Regions from separate parts of the Streptomyces sp. SID5469 genome, predicted to be linked through region 3. Evidence: riboswitches for the same ligand, from Rfam matches in the RefSeq annotation. Region 3 holds a riboswitch; each other region holds the start of a gene.

Region 1 (7,826 bases), 1.3 Mb from region 3:
TGGCACTTCGTCGATGTCGTCTGGATCGGCCTCTTCGCCACGATCTACATGATCAAGTAATCGGGCCAGAAGTCCGAACATCCAGAAGCATCGACGCAGAAGATCCTGACACCGGGGTAATCCGTGAAAAAGCTCTCCGCACGACGACGCCATCCGCTGGCGGCGGTCGTCGTCCTACTCCTCGCGCTGGCGGCCACCGGGGGGCTGTACGCCGCGTTCGCTCCCGCGAGCAAGGCGCAGGCCGATGACACCGCCCAGTCCCTCGCCATCGACGAGGGCAAGAAGCTCTACGCCGTAGGCTGCGCCAGCTGCCACGGCGCCGGCGGTCAGGGGACCACCGACGGTCCGCAACTGGTGGGCGTGGGTGCCGCGGCCGTCGACTTCCAGGTCGGCACGGGCCGGATGCCGGCCCAGCAGCCCGGCGCTCAGGTGCCGAAGAAGAAGGTCATCTACACGCAGGCCGAGATCGACCAGCTCGCGGCGTTCATCGCCTCGCTCGGTGCCGGTCCCTCGATCCCGACGAAGAACCAGGTCAGCCCCGAGGGCGCGGACATCGCCAAGGGCGGCGAGCTCTTCCGTACCAACTGCGCGCAGTGCCACAACTTCACCGGTAAGGGCGGCGCGCTGACGCACGGCAAGTTCGCGCCGAGCCTCGAGGGCGTCGACCCGAAGCACATCTACGAGGCCATGCAGACCGGCCCGCAGAACATGCCGTCCTTCCCCGACACGACCCTGTCGGAGAAGAACAAGAAGGACATCATCGCGTACCTCGACGCGGTCAACGGTGACGAAACCGTCGAGCCCGGCGGCCTCAGCCTGGGCGGCCTCGGGCCGGTCAGCGAGGGCCTGTTCGGCTGGGTCTTCGGCCTCGGCACGCTGATCGCCGTCGCCGTCTGGGTCGCCGCTCGGACCGCAAAGGCCAAGAAGTCATGAGTAGCCAAGAGATTCCAGAAGAGAACCGTCCCGCTGAGCGGGCCACCGACGAAGATGCGCACGGTCACGGTGCGGTAGCCGTCGCGGACGAGCAGAACCCGTTCGCCAACCCGGGTCTGCCGCCCCACGAGCACCGCGTCCAGGACATCGACGAGCGGGCCGCCCAGCGGTCCGAGCGTGTCGTCGCCTTCCTGTTCACGGTGTCGATGCTGGCCACCGTCGCCTTCATCGCCTCGTACGTGGCGATCCCGAAGGAAGAGGCGATCTATGTCTTCCCGATCGGGCACATCAGCGCGCTGAACTTCGCGCTGGGCCTGTCGCTCGGCGTCGCGCTCTTCACGATCGGCGCGGGCGCGGTCCACTGGGCCCGCACCCTGATGTCCGACGTGGAGATCGCCGACGAGCGGCACCCGATCGAGGCGCCGCCGGAGGTCAAGGCCAAGGTTCTGGCCGACTTCAAGGAGGGCGCCAAGGAGTCCGTGCTCGGCCGCCGCAAGCTGATCCGCAACACGATGTTCGGCGCGCTGGCCCTGTTCCCGCTCTCCGGCGTCATGCTGCTGCGCGACCTCGGTCCGCTGCCCGAGACCAAGCTGCGGCACACGATGTGGCGCAAGGGTCTCCAGCTCGTCAACATGAACACGAACGAGCCGCTGCGTCCCGCGGACGTCGCGGTCGGTTCGCTGACCTTCGCCAAGCCCGAGGGCCTGGAGGAGCACGACGAGGACTTCCAGAAGGAGATCGCGAAGGCGGCCCTGATGATCGTCCGGCTTCAGCCGGACAACATCAAGGACAAGAAGGAACTCGAGTGGTCCCACGAGGGCATCGTGGCCTACTCGAAGATCTGCACCCACGTCGGCTGCCCGATCTCCCTGTACGAGCAGCAGACGCACCACGTGCTGTGCCCGTGCCACCAGTCCACCTTCGACCTCTCCGACGGTGCCCGAGTGATCTTCGGCCCGGCCGGTCACGCCCTGCCGCAGCTGCGCATCGGTGTGAACGACGAGGGCTACCTCGAGGCGCTCGGCGACTTCGAAGAGCCCGTCGGTCCTGCATTCTGGGAGCGCGGATGAGCGCCACGTCAAACACACCGTCCCCCGACTCGCGTGCGCGCGGGAAGGCGCCCGCCGGTGAGCGGGTCGCCGACTGGGCCGACGGCCGCCTGGGGATCTACTCCCTGGCCAAGTCCAACATGCGCAAGATCTTCCCCGACCACTGGTCGTTCATGTTGGGTGAGGTCTGCCTCTACAGCTTCATCATCATCATCCTCACGGGTGTGTATCTGACGCTGTTCTTCCACCCGTCGATGAACGAGGTGACGTACAACGGCAGCTATGTCCCGCTCCAGGGGCAGCTGATGTCGGAGGCGTTCAACTCGACCATGCACATCTCCTTCGATGTGCGCGGTGGTCTGCTGATCCGGCAGATCCACCACTGGGCGGCGCTGATCTTCCTCGCCGGCATGTTCGTGCACATGATGCGCGTCTTCTTCACGGGTGCGTTCCGCAAGCCGCGTGAGGTCAACTGGCTGTTCGGCTTCCTGCTGTTCGTCCTCGGCATGTTCACCGGCTTCACCGGTTACTCGCTCCCGGACGACCTGCTCTCCGGCACCGGTGTCCGCTTCATGGAGGGCGCGGTCCTGTCCGTGCCGATCGTGGGCACGTACCTGTCGTTCTTCCTCTTCGGCGGCGAGTTCCCGGGCGGCGACTTCGTGGCCCGCTTCTACTCGGTCCACGTCCTGCTGCTGCCGGGCATCATGCTCGGCCTGGTGGTCGGCCACCTGATCCTGGTCTTCTACCACAAGCACACGCAGTTCGCGGGCCCCGGAAAGACGAACAACAACGTCGTCGGCATGCCGCTGCTGCCGGTCTACATGGCCAAGGCCGGAGGCTTCTTCTTCCTGGTCTTCGGTGTCATCGCGGCCATCGCGGCGATCGCCTCCATCAACCCGATCTGGTCCATGGGCCCCTACCGTCCGGACATGGTGTCCACGGGCGCCCAGCCCGACTGGTACATGGGCTTCTCCGAGGGCCTGATCCGTGTCATGCCGGGCTGGGAGATCAACCTCTGGGGTCACACGCTCGTCCTGGGCGTGTTCATCCCGCTGGTGATCTTCCCGCTGGTCCTGGCCGCGATCGCGGTCTACCCGTTCATCGAGTCCTGGGTCACCGGCGACAAGCGCGAGCACCACATCCTGGACCGCCCGCGCAACGTCCCGACCCGGACCGGGTTCGGCGCGGCCTGGATCAGCTGGTACTTCGTCCTGCTCATCGGTGGCGGCAACGACCTCTGGGCGACGCACTTCCACCTGTCGATCAACTCGATCACCTGGTTCGTCCGGATCGGCTTCTTCGTCGTGCCGGTCCTCGTGTTCGTCATCACCAAGCGGATCTGCCTCGGCCTCCAGCGCCGGGACCGGGACAAGGTGCTGCACGGCCGTGAGTCGGGCATCATCAAGCGCCTGCCGCACGGTGAGTTCATCGAGATCCACGAGCCGCTCAGCCAGGACGCGCTGCACACGCTCACCGCGCACGAGCAGTACGAGCCGGCCGCGATCGGCCCGGTGGTCGACGAGAACGGTGTCGAGCGCAAGCCCAAGGTGACGGAGAAGCTGCGCGCCAAGCTCAGCGGCGCGTACTACGGGGACGACAACCAGATCCCCAAGCCCACCGTCGAGGAGTACAAGGAGATCACGAGCGGCCACGGCCACCACTGATCACCTGACTGATCTGTACTGATCGCCACGGCAGGAGCCCCGTCCATTGCATGGACGGGGCTCTTTGCCGTCTCTCCACCTGGATAGGGTGGACTCACCCCCTGGGGCTTAAGGGGGCTGAGTTCCACCGTCGTACGGCTACGAACCCAGGAGCGACCATGAGCGCTGTGAACCCCGCTGGAGGCGACATCGCGGCGGGCCGTTCCTGGCCCGAGGTGCTGAACGGCCTGCTCGACGGCCGCGACCAGAGCGCGGACGACACGGCCTGGGCGATGGACCGGATCATGCGCGGCGAGGCCACGGACGCGCAGATCGCCGGGTTCCTGGTGGCGCTGCGCGCCAAGGGCGAGACGGTCGAGGAGATCTCCGGGCTGGTCCGGGCGATGTACGAGCACGCGAATCTGATCGAGGTGCCCGGAGCGACCGTCGACATCGTCGGCACCGGCGGTGACGGCGCGAAGACCGTCAACATCTCCACGATGTCGTCGATCGTCGTGGCCGGCACGGGTGCCAAGGTCGTCAAGCACGGCAACCGGGCCGCGTCCTCCGCGTCCGGTTCCTCGGACGTCCTGGAGAAGCTCGGCATCAATCTTCAGCTGACCCCCAAGCGGGTCGCCGAGGTGGCCGAGGAAGCCGGGATCACCATCTGCTTCGCGGTGAAGTTCCATCCGGCGCTGCGGCATGTGGCGGCGGCGCGGGGGCAGTTGGGGATCCGGACGACGTTCAACGTCCTCGGCCCGCTGACGAATCCGGCCCGGGTGAAGGCACAGGCCGTCGGAGTCGCCGACCCCCGCATGGCCCCCATCGTGGCCGGTGTCTTCGCCGAGCGCGGCAACTCCTCGCTGGTCTTCCGCGGCGACGACGGCCTCGACGAGCTGACCACCACGTCGACCTCCCGGGTCTGGGTCGTCCGCGAGGGCAAGGTCACCGAGGAGTCCTTCGACCCCCGCGACGTCGGCCTCGACCTGGTCCCGGTGGAGGCGCTGCGGGGCGCGGACGCGGCGTACAACGCGGATGTCGCCCGGCGCCTGCTGAACGGCGAGACGGGGCCGGTACGGGACGCGGTGCTGCTGAACTCGGCGGCGGCCCTGGTGGCCCTGTCCCCGGGCGCCGGGACCCTCGCGGAGCAGCTGCGCGCGGGTATGGCGCAGGCGGCGGAGGCGATCGACTCGGGAGCCGCGAAGAGGGCGCTGGAGCGGTGGGTGGCGGCCAGCAACGCCTGAGCCGTGGCGAGGTGACGCGGGGCGCGGTCCGGATTCTGGACTGCGCCTTGCGCGTCGAAGATCGTATGGCAAGATGCTGTATCAGGTCATGAGCGACAGTCATGAGGCCCCGGCCGACTGTCCGGCAACCCTCCGTCCGTGGCGGGGTGCCCCGGGTGAAGACCAGGTCGTAGGCAGCGAGGTCTACGGCAAGCGCGGACCCCTCGTAATCACCAGGGGTCCTGGTCGTTCGAGGGAGCCTTCCGTGAGCAAGCGAATGCGATAGGGCGCCGAGCCCCGCCTCCGCAATCCCCTTTTCACCTTTCCTGTGCCGTTGACGTGCGCGTTTCGCGCTGTCCGGCACGGTGATTCCGCCTGCTCTTCACGGGAGTACACCCATGTCCGTCTCCACCGCTGCCGCCGACCAGACCGTTTGCTGTGACATTTCGGGACACCTGCCCGTTCTGGGCCGCGAGGTCACCGTCCCGCTCGTCACCGGTGGCGAGGTCACCTACGCCGCCCTCGACTACGCCGCCAGCGCCCCCGCCCTCCAGCGCGTCTGGGACGACGTCGCCGCGTACGCCCCCTACTACGGCTCCGTCCACCGGGGTGCCGGGTATCTCTCCCAGCTGTCCACCGACCTGTTCGAGAACGCCCGCAGGACCGTCGCCGAGTTCCTCGACTGCCGGGACGGCGACCAGGTCGTCTTCACCCGGTCCACCACCGACTCGCTCAATCTCCTCGCCGCCGCCCTTCCGGCCGACTGCCAGGTCTTCGTCTTCGAGACCGAGCACCACGCCTCGCTGCTGCCGTGGCGCGACGCCCGGGTGACGTACCTGAACGCCCCGCGCACCCCCCAGCAGGCCGTCGAGACCCTCGAGCGCGCCCTCGCCGGCCGTGACCCGCACGGTCCGGCCCTGGTGTGCGTCACCGGTGCCTCCAACGTCACCGGCGAGCTGTGGCCGGTACGTGAACTGGCCGCCGCCGCCCATGCGCACGGCGCCCGCATCGTCCTCGACGCCGCCCAGCTCGCGCCCCACCACCCCGTCTCCGTACGGGAGTTGGACGTCGACTGGGTCGCCTTCTCCGGGCACAAGCTGTACGCGCCGTTCGGGTCCGGTGTGCTCGCCGGACGCGCCGACTGGCTGCGTGCGGCCGAGCCGTACCTCGCCGGCGGCGGCGCCAGCCGCAAGGTCACGCGGCGTACGGACGGCGGGGTGGACGTGGAGTGGCACGAGAGCGCCGCCCGGCACGAGGCCGGCTCGCCGAACGTCATCGGCGCCTACTCCATCGCCTCCGCCTGCAAGGCGCTCACCGAGGCCGGCTACGACAACCTCGTCGCCCGGGAGCAGCAGCTGATCGGCACCGTCCGCGCGGGTCTCGCCGAGGTGCCCGAGGTCAGGGTCCTCTCCCTCTTCGGCGACGACGCCCCCCGCGTCGGCGTCATCTCCTTCGTCGTCGAGGGCTGGAACAGCTCCCACTTCGCCGCCGCGCTCTCCGCCGAGTACGGCATCGGCGTCCGCGACGGCCTCTTCTGCGCCCACCCGCTGGTGCGCACCCTGCTCGGCAGCGACCCGCAGGTCCAGGGCGAGTGCGGCGCCCCCGAGGCGGCGCCCGGCGAGAAGTCCCTCAACGCGATCCGCGTCAGCTTCGGCGCCGGCACCCCCGACGAGCACGTGGAGCGCTTCGTGCGCGCGGTCAAGGAGCTCGTGCGGGAAGGTGCCCGGTGGCAGTACCGGACCGAGGACGGGCGCTGCGTGCCGGCGGTCTGACCGGGCTCCGGGTCAGGAGGCGGGGTTCACGAGTCGAGACCGATCGCGAACGCCGCCTCCAGGTCGTGCTGGGAGTACGTACGGAACGCCACGTGCGTGTCCGTGGCCTCGACGCCCGGGATCTTGCTGATGCTGCCGGGGATGACGTCCGCCAGGTCGTCGTGGGCCTTGACGCGGACCATGGCGATCAGGTCGTACGTGCCGGTGACGGAGAAGACCTCGCTGACGGAGTCGAGGGCGGCGATCGACTCCGCGATCTCGGGGATCCGGTCCACGCTGGTCTTGATGAGCACGATCGCGGTGATCACGGCTGGTTTTCTCCCTCGGGGGCCGCTGCTGGGGTTTTCACTCTAGTCGTCCGTCCGTAGCGCACCCACGCGTAGAGGAAGCCGAGCGAGAAGCCCACCAGGTGGGCCAGGTAGGCGACGCTCGGGCCGGTGGCGACGCGGCTCGCGGCCAGCCACTGGAGGGCGGCCCAGAAGGGCAGGACGACCCAGGCCGGAAGGCGCAGCGGCAGGAAGAAGAGGAACGGGAAGAGACTGGTCACCCGGGCCCCGGGGAACAGGTAGAGGAACGCGCCGAGGACCGCGGAGATCGATCCGGACGCGCCGACCAGCGTCTGCGTCGAGCCGGCGTTGGCCGCCGCGTACCCGAGCAGGGCGAGATAGCCGCAGCCCAGATAGAACAGGGCGAACTCGAGGTGTCCCAGGCGTTCCTCGGCCATCGCCCCGAAGACGTAGAGGAAGAGCATGTTGCCCAGCAGATGGATCCAGCTGCCGTGCACGAAGAGCGCCGTGGCCGGGGTGAGTGCCGCGCGCGGGGCTCCGCTGAAGAGCTCCGCGGGCACCACGCCCCAGCGGGCGAAGTAGGTCTGCTGCGCGGCGAGCAGCCCCTCCCCGGTGCCGTGGGCGGGATTGAGTCCCGCCGCGGGGCCGATCGCGAAGATCAGGCAGCAGAGGCCGATCAGTCCGTACGTCACCGGCGCCGACTGTGCCCGGACCGCGCTGCCGACCGTCGTACTCCACCTGCTGATCACGGAACAGAGCATGGCGTAACGGGACCGAACCGCGCAGAGTGCCTCGCCGCCGTGGACAGGCGGGCATCGAGTACCCGCCAGGCCGTAGGGTGAGATCCTGTGTCTGATTCCCGGAGACTGGAAGGAACAGCAGCCACGATGACGGTTCCCCTGCCGACTGCCGAGACCCG
Region 2 (7,826 bases), 3.7 Mb from region 3:
CGGCCGGGCCATCAGCTCGGTCACCCGGCCGCCCTGGCCCGCCGCGCCGCCCAGCGGCCGGTCGTACATCGCCTTCACGAGGTCGACGCCCGGGTCGGTGAGCAGCGGGCCCACGATGCCGGAGACGAAGTCCGACGAGAACTCCTTCAGGTCCGCGTCGATGAAACAGACGATGTCACCGCTGGTGACCAGGAGGGAGCGCCACAGGACCTCCCCCTTGCCGGGCACGGCCGGCAGCCGCGGGAGTATCTCGTCGCGGTGCACGACCCGGGCGCCCGCGGCCGCGGCCACCTCGGAGGTGCGGTCCGTCGAGCCCGAGTCGATCACGACGATCTCGTCGACGAGCGGGACCTGGTGCATCAGGTCGTGCCGGATGACGGCGACGATCTCGCCGACCGTCTCCTCCTCGTTCAGCGCGGGCAGCACGACGCTGACCGAGGAGCCCGAGGAGCGTTTCGCGGCCATGATCTTGTGGAGCGGGCGATCGGTCAGGGACCAGGAGCGGGTGCTCAGCCAGCGCTCGACTTCGTTCAGCACTCTGCGGCTCCTCACTGTCTGATCACACACTCGCATCAGCGCGTGATCCATCTCGCTGTTCGGACGACTATCTCAACTGTCCTGGCCTTCGGTTACAGTCTTGAACAACGCGGATGACCATCGCATGTCCTCGATCATCGGCGCGCACAGTGCTCCACAGTCAAACAACCGAATACCGCTCATCCAGAGGGGCAGAGGGATACGGCCCGATGAAGCCCCGGCAACCCTCCAGCCGGTCTTGTCACGTTGATGTGGCGAGGCTCCCGGCTCGGGAAGGTGCCAAATCCGTCTCACGGCGAAGTGCGTCGTGAGGAAGATGAGGAGAAAGGGCCTCGCCTCCATGGCTGCGCAGACTGTCGCAAGTACCTCCGTCACCTCCCCCGCGAACTCCGTCGACCTCGGTCCGGCCGCCGCGCTTTCCTGCCGCGAGTGCGGCCACCGCGTGCCCCTCGGTCCGGTCTTCGCCTGCGACGAGTGTTTCGGCCCGCTGGAGATCGCGTACGACTTCTCGGGCTACGACACCGAGGAACTCCGCAAGCAGATCGAGGCGGGCCCCGCGAACATCTGGCGCTATGCGCCGCTCCTGCCGGTCCCGGCGGACGTCGCCGAGAAGCCCAACATCAACCCGGGCTGGACCAAGCTCGTCCAGGCCGACAACCTGGCGCGTGAGCTCGGTGTCGACGCCGGCAAGCTCTTCGTGAAGGACGACTCCGGCAACCCGACGCACTCCTTCAAGGACCGCGTCGTCGCCCAGGCCATCGAGGCCGCCCGCGCCTTCGACTTCACCACCCTCTCCTGCTCCTCCACCGGCAACCTGGCCGGCGCGGTGGGCGCCGCCGCCGCCCGCGCCGGCTTCCGTTCCTGCGTGTTCATCCCGCACGACCTGGAGCAGGGCAAGGTCGTCATGGCCGCGGTCTACGGCGGCGAGCTCGTCGGCATCGAGGGCAACTACGACGACGTGAACCGCTTCTGCTCCGAGCTGATCGGCGACCCGGCCGGCGAGGGCTGGGGCTTCGTCAACGTCAACCTGCGGCCGTACTACGCCGAGGGCTCCAAGACGCTGGCGTACGAGATCTGCGAGCAGCTCGGCTGGCGGCTGCCGGACCAGCTGGTGGTGCCCATCGCCTCCGGCTCCCAGCTCACGAAGATCGACAAGGGGCTCCAGGAGCTGATCAAGCTCGGGCTGGTCGAGGACAAGCCGTACAAGATCTTCGGCGCGCAGGCCGAGGGCTGCTCGCCGGTGTCCGTCGCCTACAAGGCCGGCCAGGACGTCGTGCGGCCGCAGAAGCCGAACACCATCGCCAAGTCGCTGGCCATCGGCAACCCGGCCGACGGCCCGTACGTCCTCGACATCGCGCGCCGCACGGGCGGTGCGGTGGAGGACGTGAACGACGAGCAGATCGTCGACGCGATCAAGCTGCTCGCACGGACCGAGGGCATCTTCGCGGAGACCGCGGGTGGCGTGACGGTGGGTGTGGCCAAGAAACTGATCGAGAGCGGTCTGCTCGACCCCACCCTCACGACGGTCGTCCTCAACACCGGTGACGGCCTCAAGACCCTGGACGCGGTGGCCGGGACCGGGCTGACCGCGACCATTCGTCCCAGCCTGGACTCCTTCCGGGAAGCCGGCCTCGCGTGAACGGCGCGACCGGCCCCCACCAGTCCGCAGCTTGAGAACAGCCCTTCCCGTGTACCCGACCGGAGGTCACACCGCATGAGCGTCAACGTCCGCATCCCGACCATCCTGCGCACCTACACGGGCGGCAAGGCCGAGGTCCCGGCCCAGGGCGCGACCCTCGCCGAGGTCATCGCCGACCTGGAGAAGAACCACACGGGCATCGCGGCCCGCGTCCTGGACGACCAGGGCAAGCTGCGCCGCTTCGTCAACGTGTACGTGAACGACGACGACGTGCGCTTCGAGCAGGGCCTCGAGACGGTGACGCCGGACGGCGCCGGAGTCTCGATCATCCCGGCCGTCGCCGGCGGCTGACCGATACCGGTTCGGCGCCCGGTTATTACCGTCGGTAACGCCGGTTACCGAGAGTTCATCGAATTGCCCCCTCCGTGAGAGAAACGGAGGGGGCAATTCTGCATGGTTGAGCACGGTACAGTTGGGGAAGTCGCCTCGCTCTTCTTGCCGGATGCATATGAGTTCTCATCCGAAGCCCGACAAGAAACAGCCAAAGTGCCCCACCCTTTTAAGCCTTATACGGCATTTATGGGGCCCGACTTGCCCTGAATCTTTGCGAATTCTCCGCATATTCCCGATCGGCCAGACCCAGAATTCTCGTCCGATTGACCTGTTGCAGAGGGCAGTTGGACAGATACATTCAGCCGCGGTCGACGCGTTCCGGCGCACACCCCCAAGCCATTGGGGGGTGAGGTCTGACCCGGGTCCGCGAAGTGCGGTCCTGTGCAAGGGCCAGTAATAGGGGAGTTAGGCATGGCTCAGGGCACCGTCAAGTGGTTCAACGCGGAGAAGGGGTACGGCTTCATCGCGGTCGACGGTGGTGCGGATGTATTCGTCCACTACAGCGCGATTCAGATGGACGGCTACCGCACCCTGGAAGAGGGTCAGCGGGTCGATTTCGAGATCTCGCAAGGCCAGAAGGGGCCGCAGGCGGACATGGTCCGACTGGCGACCGGCTGAAGCACGCGCCGACTGACTGTTCGACGTGACGAAGGGCCCGTATCCCCTCCGGGGTACGGGCCCTTCGGTCTGCCCCGGGGCGTCCGGAGCGCCTGCGCACGTGTGGGGCGCACAGGTGCGTTCACCTGCGGATTGCCTGGAGCCGCTTGCACTCGGCAGGGGCGAGTGCTAATCATTGGCGTTAGCACTCTGAAGGTGAGAGTGATAACGAAGGACCGGGTCGGTGAGGCCCGCAGGCCAGGTGGTGCAAGGAACCACGGGGCAGGCAGGCCGTCCGTCGCGGGCGCCAGCGCGGTCCGGAGCAATCCACCCCAGTCCGGGAGGACCACTTCACATGGCCAAGATCATCGCGTTCGACGAGGAGGCACGGCGCGGTCTCGAGCGCGGGATGAACCAGCTCGCCGACGCCGTCAAGGTCACCCTTGGCCCCAAGGGCCGCAACGTCGTCCTCGAGAAGAAGTGGGGCGCCCCCACGATCACCAACGATGGTGTTTCCATCGCCAAGGAGATCGAGCTCGAGGACCCGTACGAGAAGATCGGCGCCGAGCTGGTCAAGGAAGTCGCCAAGAAGACGGACGACGTCGCCGGTGACGGTACGACCACCGCGACCGTCCTCGCCCAGGCGCTCGTCCGCGAGGGCCTGCGCAACGTAGCCGCCGGCGCCAACCCGATGGCTCTCAAGCGCGGTATCGAGAAGGCCGTCGAGGCCGTCTCCGGTGCCCTGCTCGAGCAGGCGAAGGATGTCGAGACCAAGGAGCAGATCGCTTCGACGGCCTCCATCTCCGCCGCCGACACCCAGATCGGCGAGCTCATCGCCGAGGCGATGGACAAGGTCGGCAAGGAAGGCGTCATCACCGTCGAGGAGTCCCAGACCTTCGGTCTGGAGCTCGAGCTCACCGAGGGTATGCGCTTCGACAAGGGCTACATCTCGGCGTACTTCGCCACCGACATGGAGCGTATGGAGGCGTCGCTCGACGACCCGTACATCCTGATCGCCAACTCCAAGATCAGTTCCGTCAAGGACCTGCTCCCGCTCCTCGAGAAGGTCATGCAGTCGGGCAAGCCGCTGCTGATCATCGCCGAGGACGTCGAGGGCGAGGCCCTGTCGACCCTGGTCGTCAACAAGATCCGTGGCACCTTCAAGTCCGTCGCCGTCAAGGCTCCGGGCTTCGGTGACCGCCGCAAGGCCATGCTCGGCGACATCGCCATCCTCACGGGCGGCGAGGTCATCTCCGAGGAGGTCGGCCTCAAGCTGGAGAACGCGAGCATCGACCTGCTCGGTCGCGCCCGCAAGGTCGTCATCACCAAGGACGAGACCACGATCGTCGACGGCGCCGGCTCGGCCGACCAGGTCGCCGGCCGGGTCAACCAGATCCGTGCCGAGATCGAGAACTCCGACTCGGACTACGACCGCGAGAAGCTCCAGGAGCGTCTGGCGAAGCTGGCCGGCGGCGTGGCCGTCATCAAGGCCGGTGCCGCCACCGAGGTCGAGCTCAAGGAGCGCAAGCACCGCATCGAGGACGCCGTTCGCAACGCGAAGGCGGCCGTCGAGGAGGGCATCGTCGCCGGTGGTGGCGTGGCCCTCATCCAGGCTTCCTCGGTCTTCGAGAAGCTGGAGCTCACGGGTGACGAGGCGACCGGCGCCAACGCCGTGCGGCTCGCCCTGGAGGCCCCGCTCAAGCAGATCGCCGTCAACGGTGGTCTCGAGGGTGGCGTCATCGTCGAGAAGGTGCGCAACCTGCCCGTCGGCCACGGCCTGAACGCCGCGACCGGTGAGTACGTCGACATGATCGCCGAAGGCATCATCGACCCGGCGAAGGTCACGCGCTCTGCCCTGCAGAACGCCGCCTCCATCGCCGCGCTGTTCCTGACCACCGAGGCCGTCATCGCCGACAAGCCGGAGAAGGCCGCCGCGGGCGGCGCTCCGGGCGGCATGCCGGGCGGTGACATGGACTTCTGATCCCTTCGCGGATCAGCGGTTCGTCGCAGTACGAGACCGAGGGCGGCACTCCCATTCCAGGGGGTGCCGCCCTCGGGCGTTCACGCTCTCCCGCCGCGGCCGCCCGGGCCGCGGCGGGACAGGTGATCAGGAGTTGCTGAACGCGTCGCGCAGCCGCATCTCGTTGTGGCCGTTGCCGTCGTAGTCGTCCGAGTACGTCAGCGCGAGCCGGCCGTTCGAAGCGACGGCCACGGCCGGGCCGCCCTGGCCGCCGCCGGTCACCACGTTCATCCGGGTGGCGGGGAACCTGCCGGTCGTCGTGCCGTCGGCGTTGAAGCCGCGGGCCCACACGTCGTCCTTGCCCGCGTACAGGGTGGCCGGGTTGCCGACGAGCACGTCGAAGGCCTCCTTCCACGCGACGACGAAGGTGCCGTCGTCGGCGACCGTGACATCGGCGTCCGTCTGGTCGGAGATCGGCCGCTTGCCGTCGACGTAGGGACCGCTGCTCGTGCCGTCCTCGGTGGTCCGCTGGTCCGCCGCCGCGGGGCTGCCGGCCGCCGAGAAGAAGCGCTGGTTGATCCGCTGCGGCCGGACCAGGGTGCCCGCGCCCGTGGTGTACTCGTCCGTCCAGGCCACGACGAACCGGCCGTCACCGGCGGAGGCCACCGCGGGCTTGGTCTGCTGTCCGTCGGTGAGGGAGTTGCCCACCTTGCGGGCCACGGTGAAGCCGCCCGAGGTGTTGAGCTTGGCGACACCGATGTTGAGGCCGCCGTTGCCGTCCGCGTCCTCCTCCCAGGCGATCACGGTGTTCCCGGCGTTGTCGATCGCCGCGTCGGGCCGCCGGTTCGATCCGGCCGCACCGGAGTTGATCGTGCTGACCTGGACGTCCTGGTAGCGCAGCGCGCCGGTCGCGGACCAACTGCTCGCGTACACCTGGTTGAGGGTCGAGCCGTCGGCCGTGTTCTCCCAGGCGACGCTGTAGGAGCCGTCGCCGGCCACCGCGACCGTCGGCCGCAGCTGGTCCCCGTCACCGGAGGCGTGCGGACGCGGCAGGGTGGTGACCGTGCCGTCCGGGGTCACCTTGCGCACCGCGATGTCGGCGTACTTGTTGCCGTCGTCGTCCTTGGCCCACACGACGATCGCGTTGCCCTGGTCGTCCACGCCGACGTCGGGCTTCTGGTGCGACCAGGTCGTGCCGGTACCGGTGTTGCCGTTGCTCAGCAGCTTCTCGTCCCACAGCGGCGCACCGTCCTTGTACAGGCGCAGGTACACGTCGGTGCCCAGCTCGCTGTCCGAGGAGTCGTGCCGGTCGCCCTGCTCGTAGGCCACCGCGGTGTAGACGGACGAGGTGCCGCCGGAGGCGACGGCGCTGTAGTGCTGGTCGCCGTTCGCGTTCACGTTGACCCGGGAGTAGTGCTGCGACGTCGAGCCGTACTTCGCGGCGTCGAGGTCGACCGCGCTCGCGCGCACCTTGTTGAAGTTGGCGACGTAGGCCTGGTAGGTGCCCGCGTCGTCGATGCGCAGAATCGTCTCGTCGTTCGTCTTCAGCGAGCCCGCGGTCCAGTTGTGGGAGCCCGTGTACACGTGCTGGACCTGGGTGCCGTCGCTCTTCTTCCACTCCGTCAGCAGGTACTTGGAGTGGGTGGTGCCGTGGTTGCAGGAGGCCCCTGCGGAGGTCTTGTAGCGGCAGCCGCCGGGGCGGTTGCCGTAGGCCGCGATGTCGAGGGCGGTCAGGTCGTTGATGCCGTCGTTGCCGCCGCCGTCACTGAGGTCGCGGGCGTTCGCGTCGACGCTGCATCCCTGGGACCGCTTCGTCGCCAGGGCGTCGTAGACGGCCGGGCGGGTGGTCCGCTGGTCGAGTTCGGCGGCCGAGATCCTGATCTTTCCGTCGTTCGAGCAGTCGACCTGGTCGATGAACGAGGCGAGGATGTCGGCGTTGCCGTAGTGGGCGGCGTCCGAGGCGGTGTCGCGCGGGGAGAAGTACGCCTCGACCGGGGAGCTCGGGTCGCCGGTGGAGTAGTCGTACGTCGTGTGCAGGCTGTCGCCGGCGTGCTTCACCTGGTCGTTGAAGTGCGCGCGGTACCGGGACGCGAGGGTCGCGTTGCCGGACACGACGACCGCGTTGTTGATCTCGCCGTCCTGGCCGCCCGCGAGGTTCTGCGAGGCCTGCCAGACGACGTTCTTGCGTCCGTCGGTGAGCGAGTCGAGCACGAGGTACTTGTCGTGGTCGATCGCGTTCGTGTCACCCGAGCCGTTGCCCAGGCAGCCGCGGGAGCACCAGGTGAGGGTGGAGTTGCCGGTCAGCGCGAGGCTGTCCAGGTCGCTGCTGGGCCGGTTCGCCGACTCCGAGATGATGCGCAGCGTGACGCCGCGGGTCTGGGCGGCGGTGAGCTTCGCCCGCAGGTCCGAGCTGTTGAACCAGTACATGCCCATGTACAGGGTCGAGCTGGGAGCCGCGAGGTCGATCAGGTCGCCGACCGAGGTGTTGATCGAGGAGTCGTAGGTCGTGGGCTTGGGGTAGTTGAAGACCGATGTGTAGTTCCCGGAGACCACGGTCTCCGCCTGGGCGGTGGCCGGAGCGAGCAGTGTCGCGCCGAGCGCCAGGGGCGCGGCGAGGGCCGCCATCCGTCTTATGTGTCTGCCCATCAGGGTCCTTTTGTTCGCACGGTGTTCGAAGCGATCACACCTTATAGACAGGCG
Region 3 (7,826 bases):
TGAACTTCGCGTAGAAGATCCGGGTGTGGCCGTCCTTCACGCCCTGGCACAGATGGGCGGAGGTGACGTACTCGCCGCTGCCGAGGGTCAGCGACGAGGCGGTGCCGCCGGTGCCGCCGTGGGCCAGCGTCGTGCCGTTGCCGAGCGTGAGACCCATCCGGTCCACGCGGGAGCCGCTGCGCAGCGAGACCGTCGTGGCGCGGGCGCCGGCCGGCACGCTGTCGATGTCGTTGAAGTAGTCGCCGTGCGGCCCGCCGAACTGGTCGCTCAGCTGGAACGCGGAGGCGCGCGACCAGGAGAACGCCGCGGTGATCGGGTCGTGGTCGGAGAGCATCAGGCCGTCGGAGTTGAGGAACGCGGCGTGCTCGTTGTCGTACGACGTGGCGTCGAGCGTGACGAGCTTGCTGCCGCGGTAAAGGATCTTGTCGACGACCTCGCAGGTGTTGGGCACGGTGGCCCCGGTCTGGTCGCAGACCAGCGCGTCGCTGCCCTTGGCGGGCGCCGCGCCGCCGCGTATCAGCTTCACCCAGGCGTCGGTCAGCCCGTTGGCGGCGGCGAACTCGGCGATGGTGTCGGCCGACCGGGTGTAGCGGGTGTTGGTGTCGCCCATCACCACGACGGCGTTGCCGTTGGAGTGCGTGCCGATGAAGGAGGTCAGCTGGTCGAGGTTGTCGGCGCGGGAGGCCTCGTCGCCGTCGTTGGTGCCGGCGTTGGTGTGCAGGTTGTAGAAGTCGACGTAGACGCCCTCGGCCAGGCGCTCGCGCATGAAGGTGAAGCCCTTGGGGGTGAGGCAGTCGCCCGAATCGATCTGGCAGGAGTTCCAGCCGGCGCGCTCGAAGTCGTCACCGTCCCAGGCATAGGTCGAGACGGTGTTGAGGCCGCTGCCGATGCCCGCGCCCCCGCTGGTCGCCGTGCGGTAGGGGTGGGTGTCCGTGGAGTACAGGTACGCGTGGTAGTTGAAGTCCTCCTGGACGTTGACGATGTCGTACGGCGCGATGCGCCGGCCGATCTCCGTGGTGCTCGTGTCGCGCGGCGTCGAGGCGCTGGAGAGGGACTCCGGCAGACCGGCGACGTTGTAGGTGAGCACGCTGAACGTGCCCGAGTCGGCCGCCGCGGCGGGGGAGGCGCTCACCGTGAGCCCGCCGACGGCCACGGCCGCGGTCGCCAGACAGGCGAGAAGTCTGCGCATGAGGGGGTCTCCTGGGGGTGAGGAAAGAGCGCGAGTGATGCGAGCATGTCAAAATGTAGCGACAAGCTCCGGGCGCACGGCGTCTTCGAAACTTTCGAAAACTTCAGCCGGTGAGCGCCGGGCCGATCACCGTGGTGACACGTGTACGACGGCCGACTCGCGGCCGTGCGGCCGCTGTCCGACGCGCGGATTCGTGTGCACGCGGAAACACGGCACCGGAACACGCCCTGGAGGTACGGCAGTTCACGCGCAAGGGCGCCAACACGGGCGCGGACGTGCACGTATCACCTGATGGACCAGCGTTGACATCGACTCCGGCGCCTGTCTTACTTACGCCCCAGAACGGTCAAGAGCGTCAGCGACAAGCCCTGGCTTGCTGACCGGCAACCCTCGCGACGCGGTGGGGTGCCCCAGGTGACGACCGGACCGGATGACCTTCGGTAAGCGCGAGGCCCCCCAAGGGCCGGAACAGTGACGGTGACGGCGATGGACGCAGCTACGAGGACGACCGCACAGCGGCGCCCCCGCCGCGTCCTGCTGTGCGCGAACCGCTGTGTCGATCTGCTCCGTGTCAGCAGCGCGCTGTGTACCGCCCCGGGCTCTGCCCGCCGTCGAGGCTGACGGCGTTCTGATTCTCTGACGCGCACCGCCGCCGCGGTGTGCTCTCCGCCCGCCCAGTCCCCGGTTCCGGCGCTCTCCCGTGCTTCGTCTCCCGCAGCGGCCTTGCGCCGCCGTGTGCCGTCGCGCTCGCCGCCCGGGGTGTCCGACTCCGCTGGAGCCTGCCATGAGTGAACTCCCTGGCGCCGCCGTGTCCCTTCTCTCCGCGCCACCCGACGGCACCGCCCCGCGGCCCCTGGCGGCCCAGCGTGTGCTGCCGCTGCGCCGGCCCGGCCGCTGGATCCTCACGGCGATCGTGCTCGTGCTGGTCGCCCAGATCGGCCACGGGCTGGTGACCAACCCCTTCTACCAGTGGGACCGCTTCGCCTACTGGTTCCTGCGCCCCACGATCCTCGACGGACTGCTCATCACTCTCGAAGTGGCGGCGTACAGCGCCGTGTTGGGGCTGCTCGGTGGCATCCTGCTGGCACTGGCCCGGCTCTCCCGCAGCCCCGTGCTGCGCGCGGTCAGCTGGGTCTACGTGTGGCTGCTGCGCTCGGTGCCGCTGATCGTGGTGCTGATCTTCCTCTACAACTTCAGCGCCCTCTACAAGACGCTCAGCCTCGGAGTGCCCTTCGGCCCGGCCTTCCTCACCTTCGACGAGTCCCGGCTCGCCACCGACATGGCCGTCGCGGTCGTCGGACTGAGCCTCAACGAGGCGGCCTACGCGGCCGAGGTCGTCCGCGGCGGCATTCTCTCCGTCGACCAGGGACAGCACGAGGCGGCCGCCGCGCTCGGCCTGCCGAAGAGCTACCAGTTCACGAAGATCGTCTTCCCGCAGGCCCTCAGGTCCATCACCCCGAACTACGTCAACCAGCTGATCGGCCTGATCAAGGGCACCTCACTGGTGTTCTACGTGTCGCTGCTCGACCTGTTCGGCTCCGCACAGACCATGGGCAGCACCTATCCCGGCGACATCGTGCCGCTGCTCCTGGTCGTCACCGTCTGGTACCTGATCCTCACGAGCATCGTGTCCGTCGTCCAGTTCTACGTCGAGCGGCACTACGCCCGGGGCGCCACGCGCTCCCTGCCGCCGACCCCGTTGCAGAAGCTGCGGACCGCGCTCGGTGACCTGCGGGCCCGCATACGCAGGGAGGCCGCCCTATGACCACCGAGACCCTCAAAGTCGACTCCGCCGCGGTCGAGGTCCACGACGTGCACAAGTGGTACGGCGCCCACCGGGTGCTGAACGGCGTGGAGCTGACCGTGCGACCGGGTGAGGTGACCGTGATCCTCGGCCCCTCCGGGTCCGGCAAGTCCACCCTGCTGCGGGTGATCAACCACCTGGAGAAGCCCGAGGTCGGCTACGTCAGCGTGAACGGCGAGCTGATCGGCGTCCGCCGGCACGGCGACAGGCTCAAGGAGCTGAGCGAGCGCGTCATCCTGGCCCAGCGCAGCCGTATCGGCTTCGTCTTCCAGAACTTCAACCTCTTCCCGCATCTGACCGTCCTCGACAACGTGGCCGCGGCCCCCGTCGCGACCGGCCGGCTGAAGAAGCCCGAGGCCCAGGAACTGGCGCGCGACCTGCTCGGCCGGGTGGGCCTCGCCGACCGGACCGGCGCCTACCCACGGCAGTTGTCCGGCGGCCAGCAGCAGCGCGTGGCCATCGCCCGCGCCCTCGCCCTGCGGCCCGGCGTCATCCTCTTCGACGAACCGACCTCCGCGCTCGACCCCGAACTCGTCGGCGAAGTACTCGCCGTCATCAAGGACCTCGCCACCAGCGGCACCACCCTCGTCGTCGTCACCCACGAGATCGGTTTCGCCCGCGAGGTCGCCGACCGGGTGGTCTTCATGGACGGCGGCCGGATCGTCGAACAGGGCCCGCCCGCCGAGGTTCTGGACCATCCGAAACACGAGCGGACCAGGGATTTCCTGAGCAAGGTGCTCTGAGCCCGCAGCCCGCCCCCGAAGCACACCTCCGTCACCGATCACCCTCACCGCACACCGGACAAGGACATACCCATGCGCACCCTCAGCCTCCGCAGCAGACTCCTCCGCGGCCTCACCGCGGGTACCGCCGTCGCCTCTCTCGCCGCCGGGCTCGCCGCATGCGGGGGCGACAGCGACGCGGCCACCACGACCGACAGCGCGGCGTCCGGGACCGTCACCGTGGGCCGACTCTCCAACGGCGCCGCCAAGGAGACCGAGCTCAAGGTGTCCGAGGTGAAGTCCATCAGCGCCGAGCTGCCCGAGTCCGTCGCCAAGAGCGGCAAGCTGGTCATCGGTGTGGGCGGGCTGCCCTCCGGCTCCGCGCCGCTGAACTACGTGGGCGAGGACCAGAAGACCCTCACCGGTGTCGAACCCGACCTGGGCCGGCTGGTGGCCGCCGTCCTCGGACTGAAGCCGGAGCTGAAGAACTCGACCTGGGAGAACCTGTTCGTCGGCATCGACAGCGGAAAGTCCGACGTGGGCTTCTCTAACATCACCGTCACCGAGGAGCGCAAGAAGAAGTACGAGTTCGCCTCCTACCGGCAGGACAACCTGGCGTTCGAGGCGGCCAAGAAGAACAACTGGAACTTCGACGGCGACTACAAGAACCTGGCCGGCCAGACCGTCGCCGTGGGCGCGGGCACCAACCAGGAGAGGATCCTTCTGGAGTGGAAGGCGAAGCTGGCGAAGGAGGGCAAGAAGCTCACCGTCAAGTACTTCCAGGACAACAACAGCACCTATCTGGCGCTGTCCAGCGGGAAGATCGACGCCTACTTCGGCCCCAGCCCCGCATTCGCCTACCACGTCACCCGGGTCGCGAAGACCCCCGCTCCGACGCGTATCGCGGGCAAGTACTCCGGAGCCGGCGCGACGCTCCAGGGCCTGATCGCGGCCACCGCGAAGAAGGACAGCGGACTGGCCAAGCCGGTCGCCGACGCGATCAACTACCTGATCAAGAACGGTCAGTACGCGAAGTGGCTGGCCGCCTGGAACCTCTCCAACGAAGCCGTCGCCAAGTCCGAGATCGACCCGGCGGGCCTGCCGCTCGACAACTCCTGACCTGTCACACGGAGATACCGGAACACCATGTCGACCAGTGTCCTTCCCGTCGCGTCGCGGAGCCCGGAGGCACCCCATGTGCTGGACAACGCCGCCTGGGCCGCGCTGACCGGGCCGCACGCCCGCTTCGCCGAACGCGTGGGCCGCGCCGCCCGCTATCCGCTGGACGTGTCCCCCTTCACCGCGCTCGCCGACCCGTCCGATCCACGCGCCTGGGACGACCTGGCCGCACTCGTCGGCCCCGGCACCGTCACCCCCGTCTCGGGGGCGACGGTGCCGCCCGCCGGCTGGGAGACCGTGCGCAGCGGCCACGGCGTCCAACTGGTCGCCACCGCCCTGCACTCGGAACCCGCCCCCGAAGCGGTACGGCTGGGGCCCGGCGACGTACCCGAGATCCTGGAGCTGGTCGCCGAGACCGAGCCGGGACCCTTCCTGCCGCGCACCGTCGAACTCGGCACCTACCTGGGCATCCGGCATCGCGGACGGCTCATCGCCATGGCCGGTGAACGGCTGCGCCCGCCCGGCTGGACGGAGATCAGCGCGGTCTGCACCCACCCGGACCACCGGGGCCGGGGTCTGGCCACCCGGCTGGTCCGCGCGGTCGCGGCGGGCATCAGGGAGCGCGGAGACACCCCCTTCCTGCACGCCGCCGCGAGCAACACCACCGCCATCCGGCTCTACGAGTCGATCGGCTTCACCCTGCGCCGCGCAACGGAGTCCGTACGGGTCCGCACTCCGGACCGGCGGCAGGAACAGACCGCGGGTCCGTGCCGTTGTGATGCATGAGCCGAGCCGGACGGAGGTGACGGGCATGCCGCCCAGGTCCCGCCTCCGTGTGCCGAAGCTCGCCCCGCGTCACCGCGTTCATCTCCACTCCCGGCCCCACATCGATCTGCAGCGCGTGGCCGGCGCGCTCTGTTGCTCCTGACCCGTTGCCCCGACGCCGCATGCTCCACGCGAGCCGGTGATCCCGTACGGCCCTCCAGGAAGGCACCACACTCGTGGCCTCGACACCCCCTTCTTCCCTGCCCTCTTCCTCCCCTTCTGCCTCCTCCACCCCTTCGTCGTCCGCGCTGCATCTCGCCGTCGCCCTCGACGGCGCGGGCTGGCACCCGGCCGCCTGGCGCGAGCCCGTGGCCCGGCCCCGCGAACTGCTCACCGCCGGATACTGGGCCGGCCTCGTCACCGAGGCCGAGCGCGGACTGCTCGACTTCGTGACCATCGAGGACGGGCTCGGGCTCCAGTCCTCACACTTCACCGAGCCCGACGGGCGTACGGACCAGGTGCGCGGACGGCTGGACGCCGTACTCATCGCCGCCCGGGTGGCCCCGCTCACCCGGCACATAGGTCTCGTGCCGACCGTGGTGGCGACCCACACAGAGCCGTTCCATATATCCAAGGCGATCGCCACCCTCGACTATGTGAGCACCGGCCGAGCCGGCCTGCGCGTCCAGGTGTCGGCACGGCAGAACGAGGCCGCGCACTTCGGCCGCCGTACGTTTCCGCGGTTCGACATCGAGGACCTGGACACCCCCGCCGTACGCGAGGTGACGACCGACCTCTTCGACGAGGCCGCCGACTACGTGGAGGCGGTGCGCCGGCTGTGGGACAGCTGGGAGGACGACGCGGAGATCCGGGACGTCGCCACCGGCCGCTTCATCGACCGCGACAAGCTCCACTACATCGACTTCGAGGGCCGGCACTTCAGCGTCAAGGGCCCCTCGATCACCCCCCGGCCGCCCCAGGGCCAGCCGGTCGTGAGCGCCCTGGCCCACCAGAGCACCCCGTTCCAGCTGGTGGGACGTTCCGCGGACATCGGATACGTCACCCCGCACGACCTCGACCAGGCGCGGGCCATAGTCGACGAGATCCGTGCCGCGCAGACCGCGGCGGGCCGCGCCGGAGACACCCTGCACATCTTCGCCGACCTGCTGGTGTTCCTCGACGACGACCCCGGCACGGCCGCGGCCCGCCGGGAGCGCCTCGACAGCCTCGCCGGACACCCGTACACCGGCGACGCCCGCGTCTTCACCGGCACCCCGGCCCAACTGGCCGACCTGCTCCTGGAGTTGCGGCAGGCCGGGCTGTCCGGCTTCCGGCTGCGCCCCGCCGTCGTGGGCCACGACCTCCCGCAGATCACTCGCGGTCTGGTCCCCGAACTCCAGCGCCGGGACGCCTTCCGGCGTGCGTACGAGGCCGACACCCTGCGCGGGCTGCTCGGGCTCACCCGCCCCGCCAACCGCTACGCCGCCGCCACCGTCTGAGCCGGAGGAACGTACGACCATGAGCAAGCCGCTGAAGCAGATCCATCTGGCCGCCCACTTCCCCGGCGTCAACAACACCACCGTGTGGAGCGATCCCGAGGCCGGCAGCCACATCGAGTTCAGCTCCTTCGCGCACTTCGCGCGGACCGCCGAACGCGCCAAGTTCGACTTCCTGTTCCTCGCCGAGGGACTCAGGCTGCGCGAACAGGGCGGAAAGATCTACGACTTGGACGTCGTCGGCCGGCCCGACACCTTCGCGATCCTTACCGCGCTGGCCGCCGTCACCGACCGGCTCGGTCTGACCGGCACCATCAACTCCACCTTCAACGAGCCCTACGAGGTGGCCCGCCAGTTCGCCAGCCTCGACCACCTCTCCGACGGACGCGCCGCCTGGAACGTCGTCACCTCCTGGGACGCCTTCACCGGCGAGAACTTCCGCCGCGGCGGCTTTCTCCCGCAGGGCGAGCGGTACTCCCGGGCCAAGGAGTTCCTCGCCACCGCGAACGAACTCTTCGACTCCTGGCGCGGCGACGAGATCGTCGCCGACCAGCAGGCCGGCACCTTCCTGCGGGACGCCCGGGCCGGTGCCTTCGTGCACAAGGGACAGCACTTCGAGATCGAGGGGCAGTTCAACGTCCCGCGCAGCCCGCAGGGCCGCCCGGTGATCTTCCAGGCGGGCGACTCCGACGACGGGCGCGAGTTCGCCGCCGCCGGCGCGGACGCCATCT

Evidence for each region. Region 3 has a riboswitch for S-adenosylmethionine ahead of GTY58_RS37405 (amino acid ABC transporter permease). Riboswitches for the same ligand answer to the same signal wherever they lie in the genome.
Region 1: another riboswitch for S-adenosylmethionine. It lies ahead of GTY58_RS31535 (aminotransferase class V-fold PLP-dependent enzyme); the one in region 3 lies ahead of GTY58_RS37405 (amino acid ABC transporter permease).
Region 2: another riboswitch for S-adenosylmethionine. It lies ahead of thrC (threonine synthase); the one in region 3 lies ahead of GTY58_RS37405 (amino acid ABC transporter permease).

Annotation. Positions count from the first base shown of each region.
Region 1 covers NZ_WWIN01000001.1:7,286,280-7,294,105, forward strand. The annotation lists gene GTY58_RS31510 (heme-copper oxidase subunit III) at 1-60, shown strand, start outside; gene GTY58_RS31515 (c-type cytochrome) at 124-933, shown strand; gene GTY58_RS31520 (Rieske 2Fe-2S domain-containing protein) at 930-2,003, shown strand; gene GTY58_RS31525 (ubiquinol-cytochrome c reductase cytochrome b subunit) at 2,000-3,646, shown strand; gene trpD (anthranilate phosphoribosyltransferase) at 3,805-4,869, shown strand; SAM riboswitch class IV at 4,954-5,070, shown strand; gene GTY58_RS31535 (aminotransferase class V-fold PLP-dependent enzyme) at 5,247-6,620, shown strand; gene GTY58_RS31540 (Lrp/AsnC ligand binding domain-containing protein) at 6,647-6,928, opposite strand; gene GTY58_RS31545 (rhomboid family intramembrane serine protease) at 6,925-7,668, opposite strand; gene GTY58_RS31550 (hypothetical protein) at 7,795-7,826, shown strand, end outside.
Region 2 covers NZ_WWIN01000001.1:4,851,514-4,859,339, reverse strand. The annotation lists gene GTY58_RS20550 (glucosyl-3-phosphoglycerate synthase) at 1-537, opposite strand, end outside; SAM riboswitch class I at 714-860, shown strand; gene thrC (threonine synthase) at 878-2,176, shown strand; gene GTY58_RS20540 (MoaD/ThiS family protein) at 2,252-2,527, shown strand; gene GTY58_RS20535 (cold-shock protein) at 2,981-3,187, shown strand; gene groL (chaperonin GroEL) at 3,522-5,147, shown strand; gene GTY58_RS20525 (phospholipase D-like domain-containing protein) at 5,274-7,772, opposite strand.
Region 3 covers NZ_WWIN01000001.1:8,583,759-8,591,584, forward strand. The annotation lists gene GTY58_RS37400 (jacalin-like lectin) at 1-1,189, opposite strand, end outside; SAM riboswitch class IV at 1,534-1,642, shown strand; gene GTY58_RS37405 (amino acid ABC transporter permease) at 1,974-2,954, shown strand; gene GTY58_RS37410 (amino acid ABC transporter ATP-binding protein) at 2,951-3,736, shown strand; gene GTY58_RS37415 (ABC transporter substrate-binding protein) at 3,809-4,834, shown strand; gene GTY58_RS37420 (GNAT family N-acetyltransferase) at 4,862-5,620, shown strand; gene GTY58_RS41755 (putative leader peptide) at 5,646-5,762, shown strand; gene GTY58_RS37425 (LLM class flavin-dependent oxidoreductase) at 5,860-7,098, shown strand; gene GTY58_RS37430 (NtaA/DmoA family FMN-dependent monooxygenase) at 7,118-7,826, shown strand, end outside.